3 regions of the Paenibacillus sp. NRS-1760 genome follow, and region 3 is predicted to be linked to each of the others. Evidence: predicted binding sites of a transcription regulator. Region 3 holds the regulator's gene; each other region holds the start of a gene.
What was found. The regulator LexA, encoded in region 3, represses DNA repair genes until DNA is damaged. The targets are predictions, from matches to a motif close to CGAACATATGTTCG.

Region 1 (11,161 bases), on a different contig from region 3:
TACTTTTTGCGCGATCGAAAGGAGGCATAAAAGGTGCAAACCCTAAATTATCCAAATGTTCAGGAAACCTTGTATCGTGAAGTGCTTGATAATGGACTTGAAGTTATCGTGCTTCCGAAGGAAGGCTTTCATAAAACGTACGCGACATTTTCTACAAAATACGGATCCGTTGACAACCGTTTTTCAGTTGGCAGCCAGCCGCCTGTAAAAGTGCCGGACGGTATTGCACATTTCTTGGAACATAAAATGTTTGAAGAGCCTACAGGTGATATTTTCGCAGTATTTGCCTCTCAAGGTGCATCGGCTAATGCCTTTACAAGCTTTGACCGAACCGTATACTTGTTTTCGGCTACGGAGCAAATTAACGCGAATTTAGAGACGCTTATCAATTTTGTTCAGAATCCTTATTTTACGGATACAAATGTGGAGAAGGAAAAAGGGATCATTGAGCAAGAAATCAATATGTACCGCGACAATCCGGATTGGAGAGTCTATTTTGGATTGATTGATGCGCTTTATCATGAGCATCCTGTTCATATTGATATCGCCGGCACTGTCGAGTCCATCAGGCAAATAGATAAGGAAACGCTATATCGCTGCTATGAAACGTTTTATCACCCATCAAATATGTTGTTGTTTGTTGTTGGCGGAGTGAAGGCGGAGGAAGTATTCCAGCTTGTCCGCGACAATCAAAATAGCAAGTCGTTTGAACCTCAAGGACCGATTGAACGTTATTTCGAGAAAGAGCCGGAAACAGTGAAAATTGCGCGTAAGGTAACGGAGCTTCCTGTATCATTGCCTAAATGCATGCTGGGCTTCAAAGAAAAGCAGACAGGTCTTGAAGGGGAAGCGCTTCTTCGTCAAGAAGTAACGACTAAGCTGATGTTGGATGCTTTAATTGGGCCTAGCTCTAAGCTTTATCAGCAGCTGTATGAAAATGATCTGATCTCTGATTCATTTGGAAGCGAGTATAATTCGAGTACGGGTTATGCTTTCTCCGTTATCGGCGGAGATACTCCAAATCCTGATGAGCTTATTAAGCAAATCCGAACGGCGGTTGAAGCCGTTTTGGTAAGCGGTATTGAGCCTACTGCGTTTGAAAGATCCAAACGTAAAAAAATCGGTGGATATTTGCGTATGCTTAACTCCCCAGAAGCAATTGCCGGTGAATTTACAAGATATCGATTCCGTGACAGCGACATGTTCGACGTCCTCGATTTCTATGAGAAATGTACACTTGAACAAGTGAATGAACGGCTCCGCGAGCATTTTGATTTCGATCAGCTTGCAGTATCCATTGTGGAACAGCCTTCAAAATGAAGACGCTCCAACAGATGACGGTTCTTATTACGGGGGGAAGCCGCGGCATCGGAGCAGCTATTGCTAAACGATTTGCAGCGGAAGGCGTAAATATCGTTATCCATTACTTGCAATCTCATGAAACAGCAAATGAAACGGCACGAATGTGTATGGCTCTTGGTGCGAATGTGTTAACCATTTCTGCTGATCTGCGCTCTAAGGAGCAGCTGGAGCGGATGCGGGAGAAGCTGGAGAGCCATAATATGCTTCCCGATATATTGGTTAATAATGGAGGAATTTCACATTATGGCATGTTAATGGATGTGACAGAGGAAGAATGGGATGATGTGATGGCGGTTAACCTAAAAGGAATGTTCCTTTGTTCGCAGCTATTTATGCCGAATATGATTGCACAGCGCTTTGGCCGCATCATAAATGTTTCTTCTATTTGGGGAATGTCAGGAGCTTCGTGTGAGGTTCTCTATTCCACGACGAAGGGTGGCATGAACGCCTTTACTAAGGCGCTGGCGAAAGAGCTGGCGCCGACAGGCGTTACTGTCAATGCGGTTGCTCCTGGTGCAGTTGAGACAGAAATGATGGATGGATTCAATGCAGAGGAAAAGGCAGCTATTCAGCAGGAAATTCCGGTTGGACGTTTTGGCTCAACAGATGAAATTGCCTCACTTGTATATTTTCTTGCACTGCCGGAATCTTCCTATATTACGGGCCAAGTCATTAGTCCGAATGGCGGATGGCATACGTAGTCGGTGGCAGCTGCTTCTTGGGACAAGCTTGTTGCATAATTAGAACAGTGTTTACGCATCATATGACTGTTGATGATTTTTTTCTATACCCTTAGGAGGCGAAGAAACATGTCAACCGTACTTTCTAATTTTGCAACATGGAAGCAATTTTTGGCAGAGCGTGTATCGCAAGCCAAAAAAATCGGCATGACGGAAGAAACGATTTCAAGCTTAGCTTATGAAATCGGTACTTTTCTCGACGAGAAGGTCGATCCGAAAAATGAGGAAGAACGCGTATTGAAGCAGCTATGGGACGCTGGCGATGAAGCAGAACGCAAAACACTTGCATGCTTAATGGTCAAGCTCGTTCAGGAGTCTTAGCAGCAATCGTACGAAATCGTCATCTTCCTTAACAGAAGCAGAAGCAGAAGAGCCTCCTCTAGGAGGCTTTTCTGCAATGTTTCTTTTTGGGTTGCAGGATTGTGACGAAACTTGTAGAATTATGTTTCATGATGTATGTAATCTTCTTTTACATACTTCTACAAGAACAGGTTTAGGACGGTGACCGCATTGGAATCGAAACAATGGTACATGGAATACAAAATACATAAAAACCGCCCGGGATTACTTGGAGATATCGCCTCATTGCTCGGTATGCTTGAGGTTAATATTATGACAATTAACGGTGTGGAAGATAGAACAAGGGGCATGCTGCTTCAAACTGACGATGATGAGAAGATTGAGTTGCTTGGCAAAATGCTGCAAAAAGTAGATAATATTACTGTTAACAAACTGAGAACGCCTACAATTGTAGATATTTTGGCAGTGCGACATGGACGCTACATTGAGCGTGACTCTGATGATCGCAAGACGTTTCGTTTTACACGCGATGAGTTGGGCATTTTGGTCGATTTTTTGGGTGAAGTGTTTAAACGAGACGGCAATCAGGTTATAGGAGTAAGAGGGATGCCGCGAGTTGGGAAGACGGAATCCATTATTGCAGGAAGCGTATGCTCGAACAAACGATGGTCCTTTGTGTCCTCCACCTTATTGCGCCAGACGGTTAGAAGCCAGATGTCAGAGGACGAAATGCAGCCAAATACGATTTTTATCATTGATGGCATCGTCAGTACGATTCGTTCAAATGAAAAGCATTACAGCTTGCTTCAGGAAATTATGGCTATGCCATCAACTAAAGTAATTGAGCATCCGGACATATTTATTAAGGAATCCAATTACGATTACAGCCATTTTGATATTATTGTTGAATTACGGAACAACCCAGATGAAGAAATTTCTTATGAGTCCTTTACAACTAACTATACAGACGATTTCTAATCGGAAGGAGGCCGTCTCATGTCTGACTTAGGAGAATTGCTTCGCAAGGCGAGAGAGCAACGTGGATTAACGCTTGATGATATTCAAGAAACGACAAAAATTAGAAAACGGTATTTGGAAGCGATTGAAAGTGGAGACCACACGGTTTTGCCTGGTCCTTTTTATGTACGAGCATTTGTGAAAAATTACTCAGAAGCTGTTGGGCTTGATCCGGACGAAGTGCTTCGTTTGTATCAGCATGAGGTGCCTGCAGCGCCGGTAGAACAAATATCTGAGCCGATTGTATCAAGATCACCAAGACGTGTGCAGTCCCAGTCTTCAGAAAGACTAGGGAAAATCGGCTTCAATGTGATGATGTGGTCGTTTCTTATTTTAATTGTTGTCGTCATCTGGGTGTATGTTATTAATAATGACACAGGTGGTGCCAAACAAACCGACAACAATACCAATATCACGGAAGTTTCAAAACCTCCAGCTACGAACGAGGGAGGAACCGCGGGTGGAAACGAAAACACGCCAACCGACAATCCAACACCGCCAACACCAACTCAAGCACCAACAACGGTTACTTTCGGAAGCAAAGTAGGCAAAGCGGATCAATATGATATCGGTCCTGTTGGCGTTGCCCATAAGGTTGAAGTTAAAGTGAGCGGCGGCAGAAGCTGGTTAGAGGTACGTTCAGACAGCAATCAAGGCGAGAAGCTTTATTCTGCGAATGCTGAGGACGGTAGTGTAGAATCATTTGAACTTACGGGTCCGCTTTATATCAATGTTGGTAGAGCAGATTTGACGGAAATTAAGGTTGATGGCGTTATTGTTCCTGACGGGGACAGAGCAGGCTCGAAGAAGCTGCTGCTTAAACCTCTAATTGACGAAAACGCTGCAACAGGTGGAAATACTGATACTGGAACTGAATCTGGCACTAACACAGGTACAGGTACAGGTACAGGTACGGAAACGAATCAAACGAAAACGGAATAATGATTACCGTAACAAAGGAGAGATTGAATTGGCATCAGAAAATGCATTTGATATTGTATCCAAGGTGGATATGCAAGAATTAGCCAATGCGATTAAGCAGGCGGAGCGGGAAATTGAAACACGCTTTGATTTCAAAGGCAGCAAGAGTTCCATTGCACTTGAGAAGGAAGATCTTGTTGTTGCTTCAGAGGATGAGTATAAGCTTAAGAGTGTGCTGGACATTTTATTATCCAAAATGGTAAAACGCGGAGTTCCAATTAAAAATATGGACTATGGAAAAATTGAAGGTGCTTCCGGCAATACGGTTCGTCAGCGCATTAAGCTAAGACAGGGTATTGAGCAGGATGTTTCAAAAAAAATTAATATACTTATCCGCGATTCAAAGCTGAAGGTAAAAAGCTTGATTCAAGGCGACCAACTGCGCGTTTCTGGAAAAAGCTTAGATGATTTGCAAGCTGTTATGAAGCTGCTTAGGGAAGCTGATTTGCCTGTAGAGCTTCAATTTACTAATTATCGTTCCTAACAAGCAAAAACACCTTCAGCGTCCTCTGGATGCCGAAGCAGCTTTGACGAAGAAATATAAGATGAGTAGGTGCAAAATATATACTTTCTTATATTTAAAAAGGCTTCGTTTCATCGGTTTCCGAGAAACGGGGCTTTTCGTTTTGGTAAAGCCATAGATGAAAAATGAGGCTTTAGCCGCTTTTGACACGTGTAATGGCATGTATTATACTTGTTTAGACAGCTTTACAGTTGGATCTGGGGGATACATAGATGAGAGAAAAAACACATGCGGTCACTCAAAGCTGCTTAACAAATGAATTGCAGCTGGGACAAAAATCTGATTTTTTTTACAAACAAAGGGTTCGCGTAACGCACACCTATGAGTTAGATCGATCTGAGGAGGGAATTGCGTGAATCTGGCGAACCGCATTACACTAGCCAGAATATTTTTGGTGCCGGTTATTATGTTTTTTCTGCTTATTAAAGTGGATTTGGGGTCGTTCACGATTTCTGACTTCTCCATTACATACAATCAAATTGCAGCGGCACTCATTTTTATTGTGGCAGCAAGTACAGACGGTCTAGATGGTTATATTGCAAGGAAAAACAAAATTGTAACTAACCTCGGCAAGCTGCTTGACCCTTTGGCGGATAAGCTTCTCGTGGCGGCAGTGCTCATTTCACTTGTTGAAATGGATAAACTTAATGCGCTGATTGCCATTGTTATTATCAGTAGAGAGTTTGCTGTTACAGGACTTCGTCAAATCGCACTTTTAGAGGGTTCTGTTATGGCTGCCAGCACTTGGGGGAAATGGAAGACGGCGATTCAAATTACGATGATTATCGCTCTCCTTATTAATAATTTCCCATTCAATTTTATTGATTTTCCATTCGATGTTATTGCAAGCTGGGTAGCAGCTGCTATTACGGTTTACTCAGGCATTGATTATTTCTTGAAAAACAAACATCTGATTCCGGTAGAATAATGGTAAAGCATCTTTCCGTCAAAAAGGGGAGATGCTTTTGCTTATATGGCTATAATTACTCATACATTTGAATATGAAGGAGAACTTGAATCATGAAAGCAGAAATTATTGCAGTCGGGACAGAGCTGCTGCTCGGGCAAATTGTTAACACGAATGCCCAATACTTATCGCAGAAGCTTGCAGAGTTGGGTGTAGACGTCTATTTTCAGACTGTAGTTGGGGATAATTCTGCTCGCCTGAGGCAAGCCATTGAGATCGGCAGAAGCCGAGCGGATTTGCTTGTTTTTACTGGCGGACTCGGACCAACACAAGATGATCTTACAAAAGATGTATTAGCTGATTATTTGAACCGTGAGCTGAGTATTCATGAGCCGTCTATGTCAGCAATTGAGCAGATGTTCAGCTCGCGCGGCATTCATATGGTGGAGAGCAATCGTCGTCAGGCTTTGATGATCGATGGCGGGGTTCCGTTGGAAAATACTACAGGCTTAGCTGTTGGCAACGGTTTGTCTGTTGATGGAACACTTTATTTGCTGCTGCCGGGACCGCCGCGTGAAATGAAGCCGATGATGGAAGATGCCGGTGAACGGTGGCTGCGTTCGATGATGGGAGAGGCCAATCCGCTTTATTCTCGCATTTTAAAGTTTGCGGGGATAGGTGAATCCAACCTCGAAGCTAAGCTTCTGGATCTGATTGATGGGCAGCTTGATCCTACGATCGCACCATATGCAAAGGAAGGCGAGGTTTCGATACGCATATCGACCAAAGCGAGCTCTTCCATTGAGGCTGATCTGAAAATCGATAAAAGTGTGCAGCAGATTAAGGAGCGGGTAGGCGAATATTTGTATGCAGAGCAGGATATCCCTCTGGAGGAGGAGGTTATACACCTGCTGAGAGCCTCAAGACGCAAGCTGGCGAGCGCGGAAAGCATTAGTGGGGGTTTGCTTGCCGAGCTAATTACAAACGTTCCTGGAAGCAGTGGAGAGTACGTAGGAGGGGTTGTCACCTACACCAATATAATGAAGCATCATTTGCTCAGCATTCCGATGACTCAGCTTGAAGGCGAAGGGGCTCCTGGAGCGATTAGCGATTCGACTGCCGCTTTAATGGCAGAGCGGGTTCGAGAACTCTCCGATGCTGATTTTGGCGTTTCTTTGACAGGAGTTGCTGGTCCAGCACAATCAGAAGGCAAGCCAGTGGGGCTTGTCTATGTAGGAATTGCCGAGCGCGGCAAACCGACCGCTGTTCATACGCTGAATTTGAGTGGCGGCAGAGGCATGATCAGAATGAGAGCAGTAAAGTCTGCTTTGTATCGTTTGTGGCTTGCGCTGCAAGCACGGTAATTTTGCTGATTAGGAATGGCAGATGCATGTTTGGCAAATGGATGATTGCCATAAATAATGTTTGTCAATTGACGGTTTGACCGTTATAATAAAGCTTAGTTATCGGAAGAACCGTAGCGAAGATTACCTTTGCTGCGGTTTTTTTATGTCCATTTAAGGGGGCGAAGCGAAAAGGCGAATGTATGTTCGAAAAAATGCTTGTCAACCTGCCGGAAAAAAGGTATCATAAAATTATAAATAAAGAAGGATGTGAGTTTCTTGTCGGATCGTCGCGCTGCACTAGAAATGGCTTTGCGTCAAATTGAGAAACAATTTGGTAAAGGCTCCATCATGAAATTGGGAGAATCCACACACATGCAAGTTGAGACCGTGCCTAGCGGTTCGCTTGCTCTAGATATTGCTTTGGGAATAGGCGGATTACCGCGTGGACGGGTTATCGAAATATATGGACCAGAATCTTCTGGTAAAACGACAGTAGCTCTTCACGCGATTGCTGAGGTTCAAAAAATTGGCGGACAAGCTGCCTTTATCGATGCCGAGCATGCGCTTGACCCGCTTTATGCAAGCAAGCTTGGTGTAAATATTGATGAGCTATTGCTTTCGCAGCCTGATACAGGCGAACAAGCTTTGGAAATTGCCGAAGCTCTTGTAAGAAGCGGTGCGGTAGATATTATCGTTATTGACTCCGTTGCGGCACTCGTACCGAAAGCTGAAATCGAAGGCGACATGGGTGATTCTCACGTAGGTCTTCAAGCTCGTCTGATGTCTCAGGCTTTGAGAAAGCTATCGGGAGCAATTAGCAAATCGAAAACAATTGCGATCTTTATTAACCAATTGCGTGAGAAAGTCGGCGTTATGTTCGGTAACCCCGAGACAACACCAGGCGGACGCGCATTGAAATTCTACTCGAGCGTACGTCTTGACGTTCGTCGTATTGAGACGCTGAAGCAAGGCAATGACATGATAGGTAACCGTACTCGTATTAAGGTTGTTAAGAACAAGGTTGCTCCACCGTTTAAGCAAGCTGAGGTGGACATCATGTACGGCGAAGGTATTTCCAGAGAAGGTACGCTTGTTGATATCGGTGTTGAGATGGATATCGTTCAGAAGAGCGGAGCATGGTTCTCTTACAATGGCGAGCGTCTGGGCCAAGGTCGTGAGAATGCGAAGCAGTATTTGAAAGATCACAAGGATGTTGCCGAAGTTATTGAAAAGCAAATTCGCGATGCGAGCAACTTGTCTGCAGCAGCAACTCAGGCTAATTTCAAACCTGATGAAGACGATGAAGAGTTCGAAGATCTAGAATAAATTGTCCGGCAATTATACGTGTTGATGCTTCGCCGTCCTGTTAGGGACGGCGAAGCTGTGTTTAGAGAGGATGTACCGTATGACCCAAAGGCATTCAAGAACCGAAGAAGAATGGATGATATTATCCGTTAAGCAAGACAAAAAAGAACGGAAATTATACCATCTCTTTGCCGAGTCAGAGAAAGCTATACTGTCCGTGCATGAAGATATATTGATTCGTTATCGATTGACCAAGGGACAACTTGTAACCGAAGCTCAGGCCGATGAAATACGAATGGAAGATGAGCGCTATCGGGGATATATAATGGCTATCGCTTATTTGGGAGCTAGACCGCGAACGAGAAAGCAGATTGAGCAATATTTGAATCGCAAGTTTTTTGAAGCTGACAATATTCAGTATGCCCTTGACCGTTTAGAAAGAGAGCATATTGTGGATGATGAACAATATGCACGCCAATTTGCGACCAGCCGACTTAAGAATCGCTTAAAGGGTCGACGGTTCATTCAGCAAGAGCTGCAACAGCGAGGCGTGTCGAAAGAAGCCGCAGCAGAAGCAATCGGTTCACTGGACCAGAAAGTGGAATTAGCATCTGCTAAGAAGGCTGCGGAGAAGAAATGGCGATCTTTAAAAGGCGAACCATTTGAGAAAAAACGTAAGCTTATGGGGTATTTAATGCGCAGCGGCTTTCCGGGAGATATCGTGAAAGACGTGATAAAGTCGATCGATCTGGATGGGGAAGAAGACTCATTCGAGGAAGATGATGGGCTTTTGCTTGACAATTGATTTTACGAAAAGATAAAATGAGGTTGTATTCCTTCATTATTGAATCAATTTTCCTTCCAAAAGTTGATTCAATACGATTATTTTCGTCAAATTAGTAAATGTTTAAACGGTTTGAAGCCGGTTGAAAACCTAATATCATCCCAAGCAGTGCCTTGGTGTATGCAACAAGGAGGTGAACAAGATGCCTAATGAGATCATTTGGATCTTGATCTGTCTCTTTGTTGGCGCAATATTCTTTGGGATTGGTTATTTTATTCGAAAGTCGATTGCCGAGGCCAAAATTTCAAGTGCTGAGCAGGCTGCTATTGTAATCGTAGAAAATGCGAAAAAAGAAGCGGAAGCTCAGAAGAAAGAAACTGTGCTAGAGGCAAAAGATGAAGTCCACAAACTTCGTTCCGAAGCCGAGAGAGACATTCGTGAACGTCGCAACGAGGCTCAACGTCAGGAAAGACGTTTGCTCCAAAAAGAGGAGTCGCTGGATAAAAAGTTAGAAGCGCTAGAACGCAAAGAAGAAACTGTAGCCAACAAAGAAAAACGGATCGAAGAAACGCAAGAGCAGATCGACTCCATTTACAAGCAACAGTTAAGTGAATTGGAACGTATATCGAGTCTGACAACGGAAGATGCGAAATCGATCATTTTATCCAATGTTGAACAGGAAGTACGACATGAGACAGCACAGATGATTAAAGAGATCGAGCAGCAAGCGAAAGAAGAGGCCGATAAGAAAGCCCGTGATATTATATCACTAGCTATTCAGCGCTGTGCGGCAGATCATGTGGCTGAGACGACGGTTTCCGTCGTAACCTTGCCTAATGAAGAAATGAAAGGCCGTATTATTGGGCGTGAAGGCCGTAATATCCGTGCTTTGGAAACATTGACTGGTATCGATCTTATTATCGACGATACACCGGAAGCGGTCATTTTATCTGGTTTCGACCCGATAAGACGCGAAATTGCCCGCACTTCTTTGGAAAAGCTTGTGGCTGACGGTCGTATCCATCCTGCCCGCATTGAAGAAATGGTTGAAAAATCTCGTAAAGAAGTGGATGAGCGTATCCGTGAATACGGTGAGCAAGCTACTTTCGAGGTTGGCGTTCATAGCTTGCATCCGGATTTAATCAAGATTTTAGGTCGATTGAAATATCGGACAAGTTATGGTCAAAACGTGCTGAAGCACTCAATGGAGGTCGCTTACTTGACTGGATTGATGGCAGCAGAGCTTGGTCAAGATGTTACGCTCGCAAGGCGTGCAGGCTTGCTGCATGATATCGGTAAAGCGCTTGACCACGAAGTTGAAGGATCACACGTTGAGATCGGCGTTGAGCTCGCTAAGAAATACAAGGAGCATCCTGTCGTTATTAACAGTATTGCCTCCCATCACGGTGATACGGAAGCCACTTCCGTTATCGCGATGCTCGTAGGAGCAGCAGATGCTTTGTCCGCTGCACGCCCAGGAGCTCGTCGTGAAACGCTTGAAACGTATATCAAACGACTGGAGAAGCTTGAAGACATTTCCGAATCGTTTGAAGGCGTTGAAAAATCATACGCGATCCAAGCTGGCCGCGAAGTGCGCGTCATGGTGCAGCCAGAGAAAATCGATGATACAGAAGCATTCCGACTCGCTCGTGATATTACGAAAAAAATCGAGAGCGAACTTGATTATCCGGGACATATTAAAGTTACGGTTATTCGTGAGACACGCGCGGTTGAATATGCAAAGTAAGTAAACAAAAAAATATAAGCTTTTCAGAAAAGTGGCTGCTAGTTAGCCACTTTTCTGTTTGCAGGCGTACAAAAAAGGAAGTGTAATGAATGAACGTATTATTTATCGGCGATATCGTAGGCAATGTAGGAAGAAGTGCGTTAAAGCGA
Region 2 (11,161 bases), on a different contig from region 3:
AACTCCGCAGGATCGGTCGGCTGCCGAGATCATAACGAGGAGGCACCTTCGTTCTGGTGACACAGCCTGCGGGGGAATGTTAGGTCGAAGCCTTATTTAACTAAAACAGCACACAGAGGGGAATACCCCGGAGTTTTAAAGGTGTGCATTTGATGGCCCAAGCCGGGCATGGCGCATTGGCGGTAGGCGCATGTAATAAATTACCGCTCTTTGTTATGCGGGTATAGGTTGTACCGCAGCCTTACAAGCTGCTGAGGTGGGTTCAAATCCCACTGCTCGCTTAAAATCATTCTTGTTAGAGAACAACTGTGGATGTTATAATGAACAAAATATGGAATTGATTGGGGATAGCTTATGGAAAGGGTTTATTCAATTGACTACATAAAGTTTTTCGCAATTTTCGCAGTTGTAATAATTCATACGACAACAGTAGATACTCAGCTAGGATTGATATTAAACACAATATCGCGGTTTGCTGTACCATTTTTCTTTGTTGCTTCTGGCTACTTAGTTGGACAAAAATTATTGAAGAGCAATATTGACGGATTGTCATACGTTAAAAAGTATCTTATGAAAACTACAAAAATCTTTGGCAGCTGGCTTCTGATTTATGTGGTGTATGACTTATTGATCTCAACTCTAGTAAACTTACAGAACGGAAAAGATGTACAGCAGGGCATCATCAATTATTTTAACGAAGGTTTCAATGTTCTGAACATTTTTTATTACGGCACTTTTTCGAGCGGTTATCAGCTCTGGTTCTTGCCCGCATTAATTTGGAGTACAATTATAGTATTCCTATTCCATAAGCTTAATCAAATAAAGCTATTACTGGTTATAAGTTTGCTGCTCAATCTTGTTGGCCTTTTTGGTCAAGCATACTCGGGCGTTTGGTCTTTTAGCATTCCTATCTCAACGCAAGATACATTGTTTTTCGGATTATTTTATACCTCATTAGGTTTCTTTATAGCGAAGTATTACCAGGCTGTTAAATTGAAATTAAGTAATTGGACATATGCGGTTCTAATTTTTGTATTCTTATCACTGCAGATATCCGAATCTTGGATGTTGGATTCTCCAAGCGGTTATTTTATATCAACTATCTTCCTAACAATTTCAATATTCTTATTTGTTTTAAATAACAAGCCACTAGGTCAAAATGCATTAATATCTAAAATCGGCTCACAATCACTTGGAATTTATGTGATGCATGTGTTAGTTATAAGCTTGATTAACTTTGGATTATCTACACTTAACTTAAGCGCTGTTAAAGAAATGGTACTTTTTGAAATTCTTTTTGCTCCAGTTGTGTTTGTTATCTCATACTTCGCGTACAATGTTCTGCAAAAACTAAAGTATATGGTTGTAAAACCTGAAAGCAAGAAATCGAATCAATTGAAACCAATAAAGAGCATATAAATATGATTATTCCAAGAGAGCCTAACAGCTCTCTTTTTCGTTACGCCGATCCTGCAAGGCGATATGGTTTTGACATTCTCCATACGCCTTGTTTGCTCATTTCCTTCTCCGGTCACTGACTGTACGTGTAAGGATTCGGCTCGCAGCGGCAATGGCATGCCGAATTAAATGCCATTTCTTCACCCTTGAATAAAGAACGTGTGTTCGCATATAATAAGAACATCAGATATGAAGGACGGTGCTCTTATGGCGAATAAATTAACGGGTAATGGGATGTGGGAAGCGAGTAGAATGATGCTTCCTGAACATAAAGTTCGGATCAATCAGCTTGCTGAGGAACAGAAGAAACGTGTTCGAATTTATCTCGATGAACAAGATTGGGAAGATATTTCGAGGATTGTAGCTCAATCATTGGAAAGAAAAGAACCAATTAAACTTAAGATGTTCCATGAGCTTGAAGAACTTGAGGTTAACGGCATCGTGGATCGCGTGGATCAACTACAAGGTCGTTTTATGGTTGATGGTGAATGGTTCAAGATTAGAGATATTGAGGGTGCCCAGCTTGATGATTGATCGTCAGAAATTAATCGAGTATCTTGAAAATAACGCTGAGCTGCTGAGGTTGAAGATTGACGGATACGATGAGGCGAAGAGCATAGATAGCGGGATGATTCTGATGTGGGTCGCCAAAAAGATCATGCTGACGCATCTTCTGGATGATTTATATAATGGCAAATTTGATACAGCTCACTTAGAGGAGAATGAAGATTAATATTGAACACTCTTACAAGAGGAGGCGGTTCAGTGTTAATTGATGATTATATAGGTCACATAGTAGTCGTTGAGCTTGATACTTCGTTGACGTATCAAGGATTGCTAGAGGCTGTCAAGGACGAGTTTATTACTGATTATGTTAAGGTGACATTTGGTAGTAGCGTAGATTGGCTGCCGAGACATGAAATATATAAAATCACTCCTATTTATCCCAAACGCTTTGTATCTGAAGAATGAATTCATAAAAATAACAAGAAGCCATTCTTGCTGCTGTTAAAGCGCAAAGATGGCTTTTTAAATCCAATAATTATGATAAGCCGATTAGCGAATCTTGAAGTCACAATTGGCTTTCAAGTAGTGCATCCCATTGATTTTGACAGTGTTTGGATGAATTTGTTGGATAACTCCGCCGTAATCAATGATTTCATCATCTTGGTAAGCAACAACGGGGGTTTTGTTAAACATAGCAGCTAAAAGATGAGCGTCGTTAGTCAAAGCAAAGCCTGATTTAAACATTATCCAACAGCTTGAAAAACACGCTAAAAATAATGAAAATCGCTCCAAGTAAATAAATCGGTATTATGATTCTGGAATGTATGATATTACCAAGTGATACAAAGAATCTCAAAATAACACCTCCTTTATACCTAGTTCATTCGACACCAAAAGAGGAAATCCTTTCCTTTTGTCGAAATGTGATTCAGGGGGCGAGTTACTTGAAATTATTATGGAAGGTCATCTTGGTTATTATTGCATTATTATTATCAATTATGATGGCATTTGGTGATGCTATGTTGTTTGGTATGCTTTTTAAAACCCGACGAGAACGAAGGACAAAGGGGCTTGATCAAAGGTTATTTGATTGGGCTGTGATGCAAATGCCAAATAAGACATTGAAGTTTTGGAAGTGGAATAGTTGAGATAGTCGAAGTCGTCCAAATGGAGCGGCTTTTTTTATTGTCCAAAATGAGGAGGTTTTGTAATTGGCTAATCTTATTTATGTTGGTCCAACCATTCAAAGTTTAGGATTTTCGCAGAATGCTGTGTTTAAAGGTGGAGTGCCTACAGGATTATTGGGCGTTTATAACTCTAACGCGGATATTCAACTATTAACAGTAGTATACGCAGCTGCAGGAAAGACTTGGGCTCAAACTCAAACACCTGGCACACCTCAGCATGATGCTTATAATCGTTTGTCAAAAGCAGAAACAAAAGATCAAACTGGAACAAAACCTGATGGAGGAAACTCTGAGGGTGGAAGTGGTGAAATTCCTGATCCATATGAAACACCAATTCCATCAAAACAGAAGCGATCTGATGGCACGATTGTAAATCCAGCAGATGCTTATACACCTGAGGGAGCATTGAAAGTAGTTCTTCAGGGGGGATCAACTGGAGCCGGTGGATCTGATGATTTAGTTGCTACTGAATTTTTCAGTGGTTCAGGCGATATGACAAAGAATTTTAGTGTGAATATGAAGGGCTTTGTCATAAGCAATGATCACACTAGCGATTTAAATTTTACAATAGCGGGATTAGGTACTATTCCTGTTCTAGGTGATCCAACAGGTAATAAAAAAGGTGAGGTCTTTAACCAACGCCTTGAAACGTTCTCATCAGTAAAGATAGTTGCATCAGGTCCGTTTAGAGCGTATGGTTTAAAATCGCCTGGTACCATTATTGATGTAACTGAGCCTAATCCTGTTACAAGTCTTGCTGAAGTAAGTAAGACATCGACAAGTATTCAACTATCATGGATAGCTTCAACGTCACCCGATGTCATAAGTTACGAAATTCTGCAGGGTGGTTCTGTTATAGCTACAGTGACTAATACGTCCTACACCATTACTGGATTGAGTCCACAGACACAATATAATTTATCGGTACGTGCAAAAGATGCTTCTGGTAATGTTTCTACAAGCGTGTCACTTATAATCACCACAAATGCATCAAATATCATTTTACCTAATCCGGTTTCAAATATGTCTGCGGGCACACCTACAGAAAGTTCAATTACATTAAGCTGGACGCCATCCACTTCACCCGATGTAATCAAACAAGAAGCAGCTTATTCAATTGACGGAACAAATTTCACGATTGCTAGTGCAGATATTACTGTCGGTGTTACGAGCTTTATGTTTACTAACTTAGCTGCTAATACAGTTCATACGTTACGAATAGTAGCTATTGATAGTGCGGGAAATCGATCAACTCCTGTGACTTTGCAAGCAAAAACGGCGCTAGCTATAACAAATCCAGTTATTGATGCATCTAGAACATTATTCTTAGAAAACCCTGCGAACTTGTATTCTGTTCCTAATCCTGATAATTACTTCGGTGGTACTGGGGATTTCACACTTGCTGTAACTGTTAAAGTAGCTTCTAATGGGACAAACGCAGCAACAATACTTGTGAGTCGTTGGATTAGTGCTGGAACTGACAATGTCATGAAGCTGGAGTTTGCATGGAACAATTATATCCAGGCAAATCTATTCGGAATGCGAGCAGACGGAACAACTAATTGGTATCCTTCTGTTTCTACTAGCCCGACAACATACACTGATCACAGTATGTATTATCATATAGTTTTTGAACGCGAAGGAACGACGATTAAGATCTATGTAAATGATGTTCAAGTTCAACAGCTATTTATCAATTTAACAGATAAAGTGCGACAATCATCGAGTCTTCCGCTTGTTATAGGTGAAGTTGGTAAGATGGCAACATTTAAGAATGTATCATACTACAATCGTGCATTGTCAGCAGCGGAAAGAACACAGAATTTCAACGCTCTTAAATAAAGGTGGGATATCATTGTTTCATAAATCAGGGTTACCAGGTCCTGCGGGTCCACAAGGACCAGCAGGCAGCGGAAGCGGCGGGGGTAGTTCTAAGTTAATTATTGGCGGTAATGTGAAATTCGCAGTTGATTTTATAGCAAAAACCATTGCATTTACTCCGTTTAATTTATGGAATGCTACTTCTGCCTTCACTCTTTCGGTCGGCACCAAAACGTTTACAACCGAAATGGGAACGACTACTTTTTATTATGTGTGCTTATTAAATAACACAATCGAGCTAAAAACTGCAAATGAAATGGCGGCATATGCCGGGTATCCGATTTTCGGGATAATGAACAATATTGTTTTTCCGTTTTCTTATCCTTTAAACCAAATTGGCGTTCGCGGCGGTTCAATATTCGGGCGTCCCGATCTGTCGATAGGCGAATGGACTCTTATTGGAGACAGCTTAACACAGGGGACATCATGGTGGCAGTACGTAAAAGAACAGTACTATATTCCAATCCACACAAACTTAGCGGTTGCTGGTAGAAAAATGTCCGGTTCTTCTGGAATGTGGAAAGACAAAGATACAGTAACTGCAACGACTGACTTAGTAACAATCATGGGCGGTACGAATGACGAGACTATCCACTCAGCTGGTGGAGCCGGGACGCTTCAAGCAGTGGGTTCGACGTTTAATACAGAAACTTATATCGGAGCTTATCAAACGCTAATCGAGGGTCTGCTTGCTAAAAACCCGAAAATGAAAATCATCCTTATGACGCCACCGAGAGCGTGGACGGATACAACCGGGACAACTTTAAGAAGCCAGTTGAAAGTGGTAGGGGATGATGTCAAAAAGATTGGTCAGTTTTACAATTTACCCGTTATAGATATGTATAACAATATGGGTTATAACGAAGTTAATCAGAAAACATACCTTACTGACGGTTTGCATTGGACAACTGAAGGTCACAAGCGAGTAGCTTCATTGGTATGTGGTGCACTGAGACAATATTATTAAAAGTAGTTTTTATCAACCTATTTTAGGGAGAGTTAGGAGGTTGGATCTTGACTGGTCAAAGCTTTATTTACATGGGCCCGACAATCGTAGGATTAGGGTTGGTCCAAAACACGGTATTTAAAGATGGGATTCCACTTTATTTACGCGAAACCATTGCTAAGTCAGAAGATATACAGGCTCTAATTGTAGTTTTTTCAGATATGGCGAAAACAAATAGTGAAATTAATAATGTTGGTAGTTCACTGCATGAAGCGTATAAGCGATTATCTGGCGATTATGAAATTGTGATTAGACCACCTAATGGAGGCGGTGGGGGCGAACACGGTGGAGGAGGAACTCAAGGACCTCAGGGTCCAGCCGGTCCACAAGGCCCTAAAGGAGATAAAGGTGATAAAGGGGCTACTGGTGCAACTGGCCCCGCAGGTCCAACAGGACCACAAGGACTTAAGGGTGATAAAGGTGATCAGGGAATTGCAGGTCCACAAGGCCCTGCAGGACCAACTGGTCCACAGGGGCCGGCTGGAAATGGATCGGGATCTGGTTTGCCTAGTACAACCTATATTGTTGAACTTACAAGATGGGGGATTACAACTGGTATCCCTTCGAAGCCTTACATTGATGCTGATTATATTCGGGCCGATAATAATGTAAAAGGTATAAACGATGCAATACAGTGGGCATATGCTAATGGGTATCGGTACATTGTTATGCCATTTGGTAGTTATCCGATTTGCTATCCTAGAGAAATCGTCATTGATAAGAGTTACATGACTTTAGATTTAAATGGATCCACATTCCAAGTTTTATATGATTCAGAAAGAAAGTCTCCATTTGATACAAGAGCAACCACTGACTATTATAAGTTTGCAGGAAACAGTTTTGCAATTGTTGGTGCTCATTACTCTGAAATCGTTAATGGGGAAATATTAGGCGAACGTTTGGATAGAAGCTTTGTTGACCCAGCAGAAGTTGCAATTGAATGGTCAACGGGTATTTTAATTCGGAAAGGTTCAAGTTTCTGTGGAATTAGAAGAAATAAAATTGCGTTTTACATGGCTGATTCCATTGGATTTAAGTCTGATTCAAATGAAGAGACCGCTGAGTTTAATTTGACTCTAACAGTGAATGATCTTAGTCGTACAACTGGTCTTCCGATTGCATCGACAGCGGATACTTTGATTTCACAAATGATGACGATTCCGACAACTGCCGCTTACCCATCACATAATGCTTTTTGCATAATGGGACAAGGTTATACTCGTCCAACGAATCTCATCTCAAAAGATGTGGGAATATTTTATTATCGTGCAGATGACTCTTTTATTTGTTCGATACCGACTCAAAAGATTTTCACTCCAATGACAATTCCTCCAGGAGCCAAGAAATATCGGTTTCTATTCTATAACGAAACTGATACAAGCAGGGTAGGATCGACACAGTTGGCTATTCATCTTAAATTTGGATTGGTTGTTCATAACACAATTATTGAGGACTGTGAAATATACGGGAATCATAGGGGTGGCATTCAACCAGGCGGAAGCGAAAACATTATACAAAACAATAAAATTCATGATATCGGGGTTGGGCTTTTACCAGGTATTGATATCTATGGAAAGCCGATTTTTAATGATCCAACTCGATATGCAATAAACCAAGAGGATTTCTATGGTGATTCGATCACTATAAGAAACAATCTAATCTATGGCTGCCATACAGGGATTTTGTGTGGGAACTATAATTCTACGATTGAGAATAATCGGATTTACAATTGTCCGTCAATTGGAATCAATTTATATACAACACTTAAGAGTGTAATTAGAGGGAATTTCATATATAAGTGTGGAAGTCCGGTCGGTCTGATGGATTCCCATTTCGGCAACGCTCACGTGTTAATCACTGAGAATACTTTTGTTGGTGGTAGTACTGGTTATATCAGTGCTGTAGGATACCACGTTACAATTGAGAAAAACACCTATATTGACCCACTGAGTATATTCATTCCTGATAATGATTTTTATGTTTTTAAAGATAATCGTATCAAAGTTAACTCCTACTATAATGGTCTCATGGTAGTTACATCTAATAAACTTGAAAATTGTTTATTTGATGTTCGGGGTACAGCCAAAAAAACGATAATCTTTAGAGCGGATGTTTATAAAAATTGTGTCTTTCTTAACACCCAAGTTAGAATGCAAAAACGGGTCAATACAGTACGCGGATCTGTAGATATATCTGATTGCAGTTACATTAACTGTACGTTTGATAATCACATTGAGCCGGATACTAAAAAAAGAATAATTAACGTTAACCAAAGCAAGTTCTTAGATACGATAATTTATGCTGGCGCAACAAATGTTGAATATGAAAATCCTGAAATAAAAATAAGAAACAGTCGAATTGCCGTAAACACATTAGCTAATTTAATTAGTGTAAATACAAATCGAGCATTAAGTTACGGAATTATAGAATTTGATAATTGTGATGTGAATATATCGAATCCGAGTTTGCAATCACTCATATTAAATGGTTCTACTACTGTACATGATACATGCAAATTAACAATCAGAAATACAAATGTGGAGTATACCGGCGCTAATTCGTTAAACCTTATTTATTACTCACACATTAATTCAATGCTTGCTCTCGTCTCAGTAGGAAACACATTTAAAAACTTAATACTTCCAGCACAGGATGCAGGTGTTTATATTGGGTATGATCCATTGACTCACGCGCTTTCCGAGCCAACATCGGGTTATTTTCCGCTAGGTAGAAAGATTGAGCAGGCTGCACCAGTTTCAGGTGGGTTTGAGGGTTGGCTGCCGGTTACGCCAGGTACAGCCAATAAGACCGCGTGGGCTGCTGCTACGGCCAAAGTGAAATACGACCAGATTAATGCAGGCGGTTATGTTTATGAAGCGACCACAGCTGGCACGACAGGCGCGAGTGCGCCGACATGGAGCACGACACTGGGTGTAATGGTGACCGATGGAACGGTAATTTGGCAGAATATTGGGCCACTCGCTGTATTCAAAACATATGGTCAAATAGGGTGAAAAACGTTGCAAAACAAAAATGGAATTTCAGGTCTCAAATTAACTCGTTTGTTCAATAAAATCAATAGTTATCGAATTATTCCTCTTGTTATCTCTGGGTAACACCTAAAAAACGGCTGAAACCCTTGGTATTACTCGTTTTTTTCGATGTGCTTTAAATTCCGAGGTAACAGGTCGTGGATATAAACAATAAATGATAACAATGAAGTAATAAAGATCTAAAGATATATTGTTTTTTTAACTCTTTTAAAGCTGTCAAAAATGAAAGAAAAAAGCCCTTGCAACTTAGCATGAGCGCAGGGGAACAAGTGTTAGGCTTATTTTATAGCTTAAACGGCTATTAATCGATTTGACGGGCTATCTCACGTATCAGTATAATGGGCTTGTTCTTCCTCTCTTGTTACTAAGTGCGTATGCTTTAAAGATCTTATTGCGAGCGTAGCGTTATGCAGGATCAATTGCATAAAGTGCGCTTTATTTTTTTATCGTTTTTAAAACACCGTCTCAGTTACATTAGTGCTATAAAGGGAAGTATCATACAAAGGATGATTTAGGATCATTCAAATGGAGGAATTTAGCATGGATGCGGAAAAGCTAAATGCGATCCGGAAAATCCGTAAGGGCATGAGTTGGGGAGCACAAGATCAAGGAATTGAGCAGTTGACTGATAATGAAGTATTTCTGCTGGATTTGGTGGAAACGCTGCTAGAAGAAGCTAAGCAGATGGACGCTCCCATGATCGGGTCTCTAAAAAGCACATACTATCATATACCAAGACAACGAGGGGAACTAGAGAGAGCACTACACGTTAGTAGCACTCGTGACGAATATCGTTTGCGTCTTGCGATTTACTCTGAATTCGGCGAGGGCAATTTCACAGCAGGACACATAATTTCAGCTGAAACTTACGAACTAGAACGATATAAAGACAAAGTCGAGGAAATGGCTTTCAATGATCTGATGCACTATGCTAAAGAAAAACTCAATTTATAAACAAAAGTCGAACCTAAACGGATCGGCTTTTTTTATTGTCATGAGAGGGTGAATGCTGATGGTAGATACCGTCAAATGTCAATGTGGGTCATGTGATCAGGTTGATCAGTACTCAGCTGCTTATTGGACCGAACGCTGTAATCAATGTAAAAGCCGATCGCTGTGGAGGATACTTACGTTGGAAGAGAAGGCGGAGATTGAGAGAGTAAATAGTATCCCGCTCCAAGCTCCCCAGCATATGCTTCGTACACCGTCACCCACTCCGTAGAGATAGCAGGATGCTGGTGACCGTGTACTGCGAAGCAAAACCTTTGTGGGTAACGCTCAGGCATCATTGCTGTCGCAATCATGCCTGCGTGGCTGAAGCTTCCTGTCATCCACCAGCGACGTTTTCCAGCTCTTCGTCGGTTAAGTGGTATGGATAAGATAATTGCTGCTCTAATCTTTCAATTCGTTCTAGTAATTGAGATAGTAAATGTTCGTCTGACATTGGAATCTCTCCTTTCTATTACTACTATTATCACCAGAATGATAGGGAAATATCCGTATTGCGGCATTAAAATGTATATTTAAAACCTTTTTTTTAAAATTAGGTACTTTGGGACCAAAAAAAAGATGCGGGTGCGCGTGAGCCCGAAATCTGATCAGATTTTATTTTCAAAAATTACTTTCGCTTTCGTTTTTTGCAGGCTCCTACGCGGGATTATTTGGATTCCGCTTCAAATATAGTCCTTAGATATATCGAACGTAATAGAAGGCTGAAATGCGAAAGTAACGCGGTTAAAATAAAGAAACTGAAGGGGGCATTGTTCTGGAGATAAGAACTATTCAGATTGATAAAATTAATCCTGCGCCATACAATCCAAGAGTAAGGCTTCAGCCAGATGACCCTGACTACATTAAGCTGAAAAGCAGCTTGAATGAGTTCGGATACATTGAACCAATTGTATGGAATGAGCGAACAGGTAACATGGTCGGAGGGCACCAGCGATTTAATATAATGGTTCAAGAGATGGGGCATTCAGAATTGGCCGTGTCTGTTGTGGATTTAGATGACAACCAAGAGCGGCTGCTGAATTTAGCATTGAATAAATTGTCAGGGCGATGGGATGAGG
Region 3 (11,161 bases):
TGAAATCTCTTGTGTACGAAATATATGCGTTGCTTTATATTAGCCGAATGCGTTCTGAAGCAGGATTATTTGGCGGCTCTCATGTGTATCATATGATTTTTAAAGGCAATCCAGGGACAGGGAAAACAACAATCGCCCGCATCGTCGCGAAGCTGTTTCAAAAGATGGGTGTACTCACCAAAGGACATTTGATTGAAGTGGAGCGAGCTGATCTTGTTGGCGAATATATTGGACATACCGCTCAGAAGACGCGAGATCTCGTTCGAAAAGCAATCGGCGGCGTGTTGTTTGTTGATGAAGCGTACAGTCTAGCTCGGGGCGGGGAAAAAGATTTTGGCAAGGAAGCAATCGATACGCTTGTAAAAGCAATGGAGGATCACAAAAATCATTTTGTGCTCATACTCGCGGGTTATCCTGCCGAAATCGACGATTTTTTGCTCACAAATCCAGGATTGCCGTCACGTTTTCCGATCCAAATTGAGTTTCCAGATTATTCGGTTGATCAACTGATTCAGATTAGTGAGCTCATGGCTAAGGACCGTGATTATATATTGCAGCCTCAGACCATATTTAAACTAAGACAGCATTTAATGCAGGAAAAGCTAAACACTATGTTCTCGTTCAGCAATGCCAGGTATGTTCGAAATGTGATAGAGAAAGCGATCAGGTTTCAGGCCGTTCGTTTGCTTACGCAGTATGCCAGTTCCGTTCCCGCAAAGCAGGAATTAATGACGATTAGACCAGATGATTTAAAGTGGGACACGAAACCAATATGATTGCGTAGTTTAGAAGGAGTATGAGATGAGCGAGATAACATTCGATACGAATACGAACATGATTGAAAAAGCGATTCTGATTAGCTTAGTTACGTCAAAAGACAAGCGGAAAGGCGGAGACCCCGAGCTATCGCTACAGGAGCTTGTACAGCTGACGGAAACAGCAGGGGTTGAAGTGCTGACGACTATTACGCAAAACAAAGAAACCGTCGATTCCAAATGGTTTATCGGCAAAGGAAAAGTTCAAGAGGTTAAGGCTCTAGCTGATGAACTGGGCGCTACAACGGCTATATTTGATCAAGAGCTGTCCGGCGCTCAGGTTCGTAATTTGGAAGAATCACTGGATTTGAAAATCGTTGACCGTACCCAGTTGATTTTGGATATTTTCGCAGGTCGTGCCAAAACGCGCGAAGGTATTATTCAGGTTGAGCTGGCGCAGCTCAGCTATCTTTTGCCACGTCTATCTGGACAAAGTAAAAACTTGTCACGGCTTGGCGGAGGCATTGGTACCCGCGGTCCAGGTGAAACGAAACTCGAGACGGATCGCCGTCATATTCGTGATCGGATTTTTGACCTGAAGACGGTGCTTGATGAGGTTGTCCGCCACCGTAAACTGCATCGCGAGCGTCGCAAAAAATCCGGCGCCATTCAAGTAGCTCTTGTTGGCTATACGAATGCCGGGAAATCGACACTGCTTCGCGAGCTTACTCATGCAGATGTGTATGTAGAAAATCAATTGTTCGCAACGCTTGATCCCACCTCAAGAACACTTGAGCTGCCAAATGGCCGAGAAATTATACTTACAGATACGGTAGGTTTTATTCAAAACTTGCCGACAGATCTTGTAGCAGCATTTCGGGCGACGTTAGAAGAGGTGTGCGAAGCTGATCTAGTGCTTCATGTCATCGATAGCAGCTCTCCAATGCGGGATGAGCAAATTGCAGTCGTTAACAAAATATTAGGTGAGCTTGGCGCTGCGGATAAACCCTATATTATGGTCTACAATAAGAAGGATATGTGTGTAAATAACGGTTCTTTAGCAGATTTGCCGATTACTAGCGGCGATAATCTTGTCATTAGCGCGTATGATGCTGGGGATCTAGAGCTGTTAAAGCAAACCGTGCAAGATAAGCTCAGCGGAGACGTAGTAATCTTTAACGTACCAGCAGAGCGAGGAGATTTGATCGCACTTGCTTATCGAAGCGGTGAGGTTATCAATCAAGAAGTGAATGAAGAAAGCTTACGACTAACCGTTCATGTGAGTAAGCAGGAATACGAGCAGCACGGTCATCGTTTGAAACAATATATTGAGTAGGGTTTGCTTGCGAAGTAGTTTTGCTGCGCAAAACTTAGGCATATGCTTACGAAGTGATTTTGCTATGCAAAATTTAAGGAGAAGATATCATAATGAACAGGCAACATGTAAACCAAAGACTATGGGAGCACCTAGAGCAGCTAGCAGAGCAGTCCGAGGTGCTTGCCTCAGAAGCTTTTCGCAGCATTGACAAGATAGCTGAGCGGAATCAGTGGAAGGTCATAGAAGCGTTTCAACATCACAAAGTAAGCGATTTTCATTTTACCGGTTCAACGGGATATGGCTATAATGATCGCGGACGTGAAATACTTGATCTTGTTTACGCAGAGGTAATGGGAGCGGAAGCGGCTATTGTTAGGCCGCATTTCGTTTCTGGAACACATACAATCAGCTGTGCCTTATTTGGAGTGCTGCGCCCTGGGGATGAGCTCCTGTACGTTACGGGAAGACCTTACGATACGCTGCATAAAGTTATCGGGAAGCCTGGAGACGGCATGGGCTCCTTGCAGGATTGGGGCGTGAAATATTCTGAGGTAGCGCTCCTTGAGGATGGTGGATTGGACTGGGCTCAAATTGAGCAAGCGATCTCGGAAAAAACGAAGGTCATCGGTATTCAGCGCTCGCGTGGTTACGATTGGAGAGCTTCATTTACCGTTTCGGAGATTGAAACTATCGTAAATAGGGTAAAAGCAATAAAGCCGGACCTGATTGTTTTTGTGGACAATTGTTATGGTGAATTTACAGAGCTGCTCGAGCCTACTCAAGTTGGAGTAGATTTGATGGCAGGCTCGCTTATCAAAAACCCAGGCGGGGGCTTAGCTGAAACGGGGGGCTATATTGCCGGGAAAGCTTTTGCCGTCGAAGCTGCTGCTTACCGCTTGACTGCTCCGGGCATCGGCGGCGAGGTAGGCGCAATGTTAGGCACGCTTCGCTCCATGTTCCAAGGTTTATTTTTAGCCCCTCATTTAGTCGGACAAGCGATCAAAGGAAGTGTGCTTGCTGCTGCTTTATTTGAAGAGCTTGGGTTCGAAACAAAACCGAGATGGAATGAGCCGCGTACAGATCTCATCCAAGCGGTTCGTTTTGGACAAGCTGATCATTTAATCGCTTTTGTTCAAGGGATACAGCAGGCAGCTGCTGTTGATTCGCATGTGGTTCCCGAGCCTTGGGACATGCCTGGATATGAGAATGCTGTCATTATGGCGGCAGGAACGTTCATTCAAGGAGGCAGTTTAGAGCTATCAGCTGATGCTCCAATACGCGAACCTTACATTGCATATATGCAGGGTGGACTGACGTATGCTCACGCTAAATATGGTGTTTTAACCGCATTATATCGCCTTGTAGACAGTGGTTTAATTGTGATTAAACCTTACATAACTTGACACATTTGCGTTGTAACGGTTAGAATGAACATATAAAAGAGCGACTGGAAGGTTGATGCGACATGGCTGATGATATTCGCAGAAATATGGCCTTATTTCCCATCGGCATCGTTATGAAGCTGACGGATTTAACAGCCCGCCAAATCCGTTATTACGAGCAGCATGAACTAATCGTTCCTGCAAGAACAGCAGGCAATCAGCGGTTATTTTCATTTAATGACGTAGAACGGCTTTTGGAAATTAAATCGTTAATTGAGAAGGGCGTTAATATCGCCGGCATTAAGCAAGTAATGAATCCTGTATCCAAGGAATCTGATGATGCGACAATTGTCAGTGAGCAATCGGAAGTGAAGCGCCGTGAGCTATCCGATCAGCAGCTTCACCGACTGCTTAAACAGCAATTGCTGGAGAAAAGACCTGGACAAGCTTCGCTAATTCAAGGACAATTGACTCGTTTCTTAAATAAGCGCTAATTTAACATGATAACTATTGCTTCGCAAACTAAGGAGATGATTCTGTGAGTTACACTAAAGACGATATTAGACGTATAGCACAGGAACAAAATGTTCGATTTATTCGTTTGCAATTTACGGATTTGCTCGGAACAATTAAAAATGTTGAAATTCCTGTAAGCCAGCTTGAAAAAGCGTTGGATAACAAAATGATGTTCGATGGTTCTTCTATCGAAGGTTATGTACGTATTGAAGAATCAGATATGTATCTGTATCCTGATCTTGATACATGGGTTGTATTCCCATGGGTAACTCAAGATCGTGTTGCTCGCTTGATCTGTGATATTTACATGCCAGACGGAACGCCATTCGCTGGAGATCCGCGCGGTATTTTGAAACGTGCACTGAAGGAAGCAGAAGATCTAGGATACACAGCAATGAACGTTGGTCCAGAACCGGAATTTTTCTTGTTCAAAACCGATGAGCGCGGCGAACCTACGACTGAGCTTAATGACCAAGGCGGTTATTTCGACTTAGCGCCTATGGATATGGGTGAAAACTGTCGCCGTGAAATCGTTTTGACACTTGAAGAAATGGGCTTCGAAATTGAAGCATCCCATCATGAAGTGGCACCAGGCCAGCACGAGATCGACTTTAAATATGCCGACGCGATTAAAGCGGCTGACCAAATTCAAACATTTAAGCTAGTCGTAAAAACAGTTGCTCGCGAGCATGGGTTGCATGCTTCATTTATGCCTAAACCGTTGTTTGGCGTGAATGGTTCGGGTATGCACTGTCACCAATCGTTGTTTAAAGGCGATACAAACGTGTTTTACGATGAGAAGGACAAACTTGGCCTAAGTACTGCTGCTCGTCATTACATGGCAGGAATTCTGCTTCATGCGCGTGCAATGGCTGCGATTACGAATCCTACAATTAACTCCTATAAACGTCTAGTGCCTGGTTATGAAGCGCCTTGTTATGTAGCATGGTCTGCAAGCAACCGCTCGCCAATGATCCGTATTCCTGCTTCGCGCGGTCTTAGCACACGTGTAGAAGTACGGAATCCAGATCCGGCTGCTAACCCGTATTTGGCACTTGCTGTAATGCTCAGAGCTGGTCTTGACGGCATTCAAAACAAGCTACCTTTACCAGCACCAACAGATCGGAACATCTATATCATGACAGAGGAAGAGCGTCAGGATGCAGGCATCCCGAGCTTACCGCTTGATTTGAAAGAAGCACTGGACGAAATGCTCAGAAGCGACATCATCTGCGATGCGCTGGGTGATCATGCTCTTGCTCATTTCTACGAACTTAAAGAAATCGAGTGGGATATGTACCGCACACAAGTTCACCAATGGGAACGCGATCAGTACTTGACACTTTACTAAAATTCAAAAACCTCAACGCTGCTGGCGTTGAGGTTTTTTTTACATTCAGTTATACAGCTGAAATAAAGCCTGATGAAGTGAAGGCGCAGGCATTTGTTAATCACATGTCGATAAGTAGCCTATATAGTCGCTCAGCAGCGTCTATGATGCGCTGAGTACGGTTTTAGAGAAGATCAAATATATTTAAAGCAATGGACTCAATACGCTCCTAAAGGAAAGTATACAGGTCTAAGAGCTACGGTCTAGTGCTTGTATGTCGATGAAATATATGCGTCATTAGTAAAATAAACCTTTATAGGATCAGTCCAACACATGGATAATGTGTTTGTGGCTGGTCTTATTTAGGTTGAATAGAGCCAGTACCACATAGAGTTAGTACTATTCGGGTGGTTATATTGTTGTTATATTCATAATAGCTAATCAACCCAAGCTAATAAACGAAATCGTGACATATATTTTAAACTCAAAAACGACCTAACTATAACTTGGATAATCAACGATAAATGAGGTGAGCAGCATGACAGAAACTAGAATAGATGAAGAAACCAATAGCAGTATTTATGTGTTGCTTACGGACACGGGCACATGGTTTACTCGGTTGATCAAATTATTTACTGGTGCACCCTATAATCACGCTTCACTTGCACTGGATATAAATCTGAAGAATATATACAGCTTTGGGCGTAAACGTGCGAACAACCCGTTAATCGCTGGCTTTGTCAAAGAAAACGTCTATACTGGAACCTTTCGATATTTCCCAAATACGCGCTGTGTTCTTCTAAAGATTGCTTTATCAGAAAAACAACATGCCGCATTGCTTCAATACATTCGTGAGTTTGAAAAAAATAAAGAAAATTACCGATACAATTTAATCGGATTGTTAGGAGTACTGCTTGAGCTTAATATCGAGCCAACAGATTCGTATTTCTGCTCCCAGTTTGTTGCTGAAGCCATGCGGAGCAGTGGTATAAACTTGTGGGAACGACCATCCGCGCAAGTTACACCTCATGATTTTCTTAAACATGAGCAAATGCAAATCGTATATGAAGGATTACTTTATGATTATCCGAAACTTGACCGCAAGAAGCTAATACGAATTTCTAATATAAGAACAACAGCCGTACTGTTAAGAAAACGTGTAATTTAACATCTCTCCATTTAAAAATCAAATTAATGGTTGGAAGGAGTATGAAAAGCAAAAAGAAGATCCATTTGATGGATCTTCTTTTGTTAATATGAAGAATGGCTCAAATACGAATTAATATCCGAAGCCAAAGCCGCCGCAACTGCAAGCAATGATCACCAGTAGAATGAATAATACTAAGATGATTCCTAAGCTTGAGAAAGCTCCACCCACGTAACCGGACATTTTTCAATGCACCTCCTTACGAGTTGAATACACAGTATGTTATGCGTGATAAATTCATAGTGATTGGGTGTTTGTCATTAGCTGATGAATTCATGATTTCGTAACTGTGAACGATAAGATCGCTGGCTTTGCATTAACCAAAAAAGTAACTGAATATGACAGACACTATAATTTACTTGCACATTTTTTTATTATGCGAAAATATAGAAGATCTGGTGTTGGCAAACAAGCAGCTACGCTAGTTATACAAAAGCATAGCGGAGAGTGGGAGCTGTGTCAGCTTGAACGTAATGTTCCCGCACAACAATTTTGGACCCATGTCATTGGAGAGCTCACAAATCAGAATTTTGATGAAAGGCATGAGAATGGCAGACGTTACCAAACCTTTAAGCAAGATCGTTAAAATAATAGCCAAAGAAAAGGCTGAATCAACATCGTTGATTCAGCCTTTTCTTTATGTACATATTAATTGGTATTAATGAATATCACGGAAAAGTCCAATGACTTTACCTAGAATCGTTACATTTTGAAGTAATATAGGCTGCATTGTGGAATTTTCCGGCTGCAAACGAATATGATTTTTCTCTTTGTAAAATGTTTTGACTGTTGCTTCATCGTCCTCAGTCATTGCAACTACGATCTCACCATTGTTTGCCGTTTGCTGTTGACGAACAATAACATAATCCCCGTCATGAATACCTGCTTCAATCATACTCTCGCCCATGACATTCAATATAAAAACACTGCTGTCACCAACAAAATGGGAAGGAAGCGGGAAATATTCTTCAATATTTTCTGTAGCAGTAATCGGCACACCAGCGGTAACTTTACCAACAATAGGTACTCTAGCTACGGAAAGCGGGATAATGCCATCAGAGCCTTCTTGATCCAAAATTTCAATAGCACGCGGTTTAGTAGGATCTCGGCGTATTAAACCTTTTTTCTCTAGACGGTCCAAATGACCGTGAACGGTTGAACTGGACAACAATCCAACAGCTTCGCCGATTTCTCGAACGGAGGGTGGATAGCCTTTCTCCCGAACTTCATTCTTAATAAATTCAAGAATTGAATGTTGTCGGTTAGAAATCTTCGACACTGCAATCACTCCATTAGTAGGTTTGCAAAAAATTATAACATAGAACTCGAGTTCGTACAAACATAAGTTCTTAAGTACAGAGGTTCGTATTTTTTCGTTGACACCAAACATCTGTTCGTGTATTCTAAAAACAGAACAAACGTTTGGGGTGTTGATAAATGATAACCAGTCCAAGTTTTTATAGAACCATTCATAAACAAGATACGAACAAAGCAACAAAGGTCAACCGCTTGATTAGGCATTTCATAAAGCGTCATACTGTTAAGCTCGTCGTTTGCACTGCTGTGTTTTTTTTATTATTTACGAGCTTCCTACTTATGGGAACATACGCTTCGAGTAATACTCCCGAAGCCGCTTCCGCGGAAGAACAAATTATTAGGGTGCAATCAGGTGATACACTCTGGAATATTGCAAAACAAGTTTCAGATGGCAGCCATGATATCAGATATATCGTATATTTGATTAAAGATCGGAATGATCTGCAATCAACAGTTATAAAGCCAGGACAGAAGTTAATTATTCCTAGCATTTAGCTTGATTTTCCATTACAATTCAATAGTTCATACAAAAAATTACTTTCTATTTAAAGTAGATGCTGGCCAATCTACTACTTTAGAAAGTTTTTTTATGTTTACTGCAGGGTTAACCCTTAGTTTTGCCGTCTATTAAAGGGGACTGAAAGGAGATGCTATTTTGTTACGAGTTGAAGAGTTATCCCACTCATTTATGAATGGGCATGAAACGACCACTGTACTGCAGAAAATAAGCTTTCACGTACATAAGGGAGAAATGATTGCGTTGTTAGGGAGCTCCGGTTCCGGTAAATCTACATTACTGAACTTAATGGCTGGCTTAATGAAGCCTACAGAAGGCCAAATCTTTATTGCGGACCATAATATTGTAACGATGAATGAAAACCGCTTGGCAGAGTTTAGACGGAAGCATATCGGATTTATTTTTCAAGCGTATGAGTTGATAGCCAACTTGACGGTTAGGGAAAATGTGGAGCTTCCGCTTGTATTTCAATCGATGCATCCTTCAATACGGAAGAAAAAAGCTCTTTCGTTATTAGAGCAGGTGGGAATTCCTGATAAAGCAGAGTTATTCCCATCGCAGCTCTCGGGAGGACAACAACAGCGTGTCAGTATTGCAAGATCATTGATAACAGAGCCATCGGTTATTTTTGCGGACGAGCCTACCGGTAATTTGGATACCAAAACAGAGGAAGAAATTATTATGATTTTGAAGCAGTTGAATAAAACGATGGATACTACCTTTATTATCGTAACCCATGAACGTGAGGTAGCAGCACAAACGGAAAAAATTATCACGCTGCGAGATGGTTATCTCGTAACGGATCAGGAAGCCGCACGAGAAAGTATGCTTGCGGGGGGAATTCAAATTGAGAATTAGTGATATTACAAGATTATCATGGGATCAGGTAAGGCGTAGAAAGGTTGTAACGGCATTATGCGCTGCGGGTATTTCAATTGGATGTGCAGCAATTATAATCGCACTCAGTATCGGTGAATCTGCTCAAGTTTACATTGAGAAACAAATGAATAGTTACTTGAAGATGGATGAAATAACGGTAACAGCGAGTACAGGAGCATACGCTGGCGGCGGAGCATCTTCGGCTGATGAAGATTCTTTGCAGAAAGGCAAGTTAACCAAGCAAAAGCTTGACATCATGAGACAAATCGAACATGTCAAAGCGGCATCACCATATCAACAGCTTAACTATATGGAGACGATGACGTTAGATGGGCTTACTTCACAAATTCAAACCGAAATTATAGGTACAGATATTGAGATGCTTTCTGCTTTTGGAAATGACATCAATCAAGGAGAAGCAACGAATGTATTAGGAACCATCGTTCTTAACTATGGAGCGACAATGGGATTTATTGATGAAGAGTCGAAACGTAAGATTCGAGAGCAAATCGATGCCAATCCCTATGATGAAACGGTTTATCAGCAATTTGAGAAGTTAAATCGTGTGCCAGGAGCCTTATATCAGAAGCAAATACAGCTTCGTTCCACTTCACCTGATGGCCAAGTCGTGTTGAGCGGACCCCTCCGGGTAATAGGTGTGCTCAAGAAGCCAGCTGGAGTCAGTGATGAGCAGTCGATGTATGACAAAAAAGGATATGTCTCATTAGAGACGGCGGAGCTTCTAAAGAAAGAACTGAAGCTAGGGAATGATGAGCAGGAAGCTTATAACTCTATTATTGTAAAAGTAGATAACCAAGCAAAGATTGAACAAGTAGAGAAGCAGCTGCAGAAACTAGTCGTTTCGACGCGAACAAATCTACAGCAGAAGGAACAGCTCGCAAATGAATTTAAAATCATTAAAGCTGCAGCACTTGGTATTGGTGTGTTTATTCTGATCATAGCTTCGATATCAATCGTAGTAGCGATGACGATGTCTACCTATCAGAGACGTAGACAAATTGGGATAATGAAGGTGCTTGGTGCGAATTTGGCTCAAATCCGCAACATGTTCATCATCGAGGCAGCACTGCTCGGATTGCTTGGTGGATTGTTAGGTGTACTTTTCTCGTATTGGATTGTATGGGGTATAAATGCCCTCATTTATAACTTATCCGGCGAGACGGACTCTGTCATTATTTTTATTCCATTTATAACGATTCCAATAGGCATGGCTTTTGCGCTTGCTACAGGTATACTATCGGGTATTTATCCAGCAATAAGCGCTTCACGTACGGATGCTTTAACAGCGATTAGGCGCGATTAATTTATGGTTGAAGAAGGAGCTTACATATGAAAAGAAAAATAAAGTGGGGAATAATCGGTATTATAATTATTGGGATAAGTTTTGGACTATACAAAATAGGCAATCCTCCAAGGCAAACAGAATTCGTTTCTGATTCTCAGCCAATTACATTCCAAGTGACGAACGAAACGATAGCCAATACGGTTGAAGTAAAGGGAAAGTCATTGTATGAGCAGGAAACTCTCATCTATGCACCTTATGGCTCCGAGGTTAAACAGTGGGCGGTAGAAGATGGGCAGCAGGTGAAAAAGGGTGATATACTGTTTAACCTGGATCAGACGGCCGTGCAAAACGATATTTTGCAAATGGAGGCAGTACTTCGAAAGGGCAAGCTTGAGGCTGAGTTAAACGATTACCTAAATCAATTGAATGACGAATCAGCCGCGATGGAGTCGACGGAAGAAGCACGAAAAAAAGTGCTCGTTGAAAGAGAAATCGCACGTTTATCGAAGGATGTTAATGAAGTAACAGCTAGCATTCAAGCCAAGGAGCTGCAGCAAAAGAAAAAAATGCTTAATGAATCCAGCTTTCGTTCACCAGCAACGGGAATCTTTTTATTCGATAATCCTAACAAACG

Region 1: a site for LexA is predicted at 7,370-7,383, ahead of recA (recombinase RecA). Genes of this name have one in related genera too.
Region 2: a site for LexA is predicted at 1,613-1,626, ahead of ACIFSR_RS26960 (YolD-like family protein). Genes of this name have one in related genera too.

What each region holds. Positions count from the first base shown of each region.
Region 1 is NZ_JBITPK010000006.1:148,901-160,061, reverse strand. Features, by position in the region: gene yfmF (EF-P 5-aminopentanol modification-associated protein YfmF) at 1-30, shown strand, start outside; gene yfmH (EF-P 5-aminopentanol modification-associated protein YfmH) at 34-1,320, shown strand; gene ymfI (elongation factor P 5-aminopentanone reductase) at 1,317-2,063, shown strand; gene ACIFSR_RS03140 (DUF3243 domain-containing protein) at 2,172-2,423, shown strand; gene ACIFSR_RS03135 (DUF3388 domain-containing protein) at 2,613-3,380, shown strand; gene ACIFSR_RS03130 (RodZ domain-containing protein) at 3,399-4,361, shown strand; gene ACIFSR_RS03125 (YajQ family cyclic di-GMP-binding protein) at 4,390-4,884, shown strand; gene ACIFSR_RS03120 (hypothetical protein) at 5,136-5,279, shown strand; gene pgsA (CDP-diacylglycerol--glycerol-3-phosphate 3-phosphatidyltransferase) at 5,276-5,851, shown strand; gene ACIFSR_RS03110 (competence/damage-inducible protein A) at 5,944-7,194, shown strand; gene recA (recombinase RecA) at 7,453-8,502, shown strand; gene ACIFSR_RS03100 (regulatory protein RecX) at 8,582-9,286, shown strand; gene rny (ribonuclease Y) at 9,468-11,012, shown strand; gene ACIFSR_RS03090 (TIGR00282 family metallophosphoesterase) at 11,102-11,161, shown strand, end outside.
Region 2 is NZ_JBITPK010000020.1:40,310-51,470, forward strand. Features, by position in the region: tRNA gene ACIFSR_RS26950 (tRNA-OTHER) at 218-281, shown strand; gene ACIFSR_RS26955 (acyltransferase) at 355-1,419, shown strand; gene ACIFSR_RS26960 (YolD-like family protein) at 1,666-1,992, shown strand; gene ACIFSR_RS26965 (hypothetical protein) at 1,985-2,191, shown strand; gene ACIFSR_RS26970 (hypothetical protein) at 2,224-2,430, shown strand; gene ACIFSR_RS26975 (hypothetical protein) at 2,515-2,709, opposite strand; gene ACIFSR_RS26980 (hypothetical protein) at 2,910-3,113, shown strand; gene ACIFSR_RS26985 (fibronectin type III domain-containing protein) at 3,177-4,994, shown strand; gene ACIFSR_RS26990 (SGNH/GDSL hydrolase family protein) at 5,008-6,000, shown strand; gene ACIFSR_RS26995 (right-handed parallel beta-helix repeat-containing protein) at 6,048-9,053, shown strand; gene ACIFSR_RS27000 (hypothetical protein) at 9,633-10,046, shown strand; gene ACIFSR_RS27005 (hypothetical protein) at 10,220-10,423, opposite strand; gene ACIFSR_RS27010 (ParB N-terminal domain-containing protein) at 10,888-11,161, shown strand, end outside.
Region 3 is NZ_JBITPK010000013.1:487,852-499,012, forward strand. Features, by position in the region: gene ACIFSR_RS17790 (AAA family ATPase) at 1-776, shown strand, start outside; gene hflX (GTPase HflX) at 802-2,091, shown strand; gene ACIFSR_RS17800 (aminotransferase class I/II-fold pyridoxal phosphate-dependent enzyme) at 2,184-3,476, shown strand; gene ACIFSR_RS17805 (MerR family transcriptional regulator) at 3,539-3,949, shown strand; gene glnA (type I glutamate--ammonia ligase) at 3,994-5,322, shown strand; gene ACIFSR_RS17815 (hypothetical protein) at 5,840-6,469, shown strand; gene ACIFSR_RS17820 (sporulation protein YjcZ) at 6,581-6,691, opposite strand; gene ACIFSR_RS17825 (GNAT family N-acetyltransferase) at 6,798-7,094, shown strand; gene lexA (transcriptional repressor LexA) at 7,167-7,787, opposite strand; gene yneA (cell division suppressor protein YneA) at 7,946-8,320, shown strand; gene ACIFSR_RS17840 (ABC transporter ATP-binding protein) at 8,481-9,200, shown strand; gene ACIFSR_RS17845 (ABC transporter permease) at 9,190-10,545, shown strand; gene ACIFSR_RS17850 (efflux RND transporter periplasmic adaptor subunit) at 10,572-11,161, shown strand, end outside.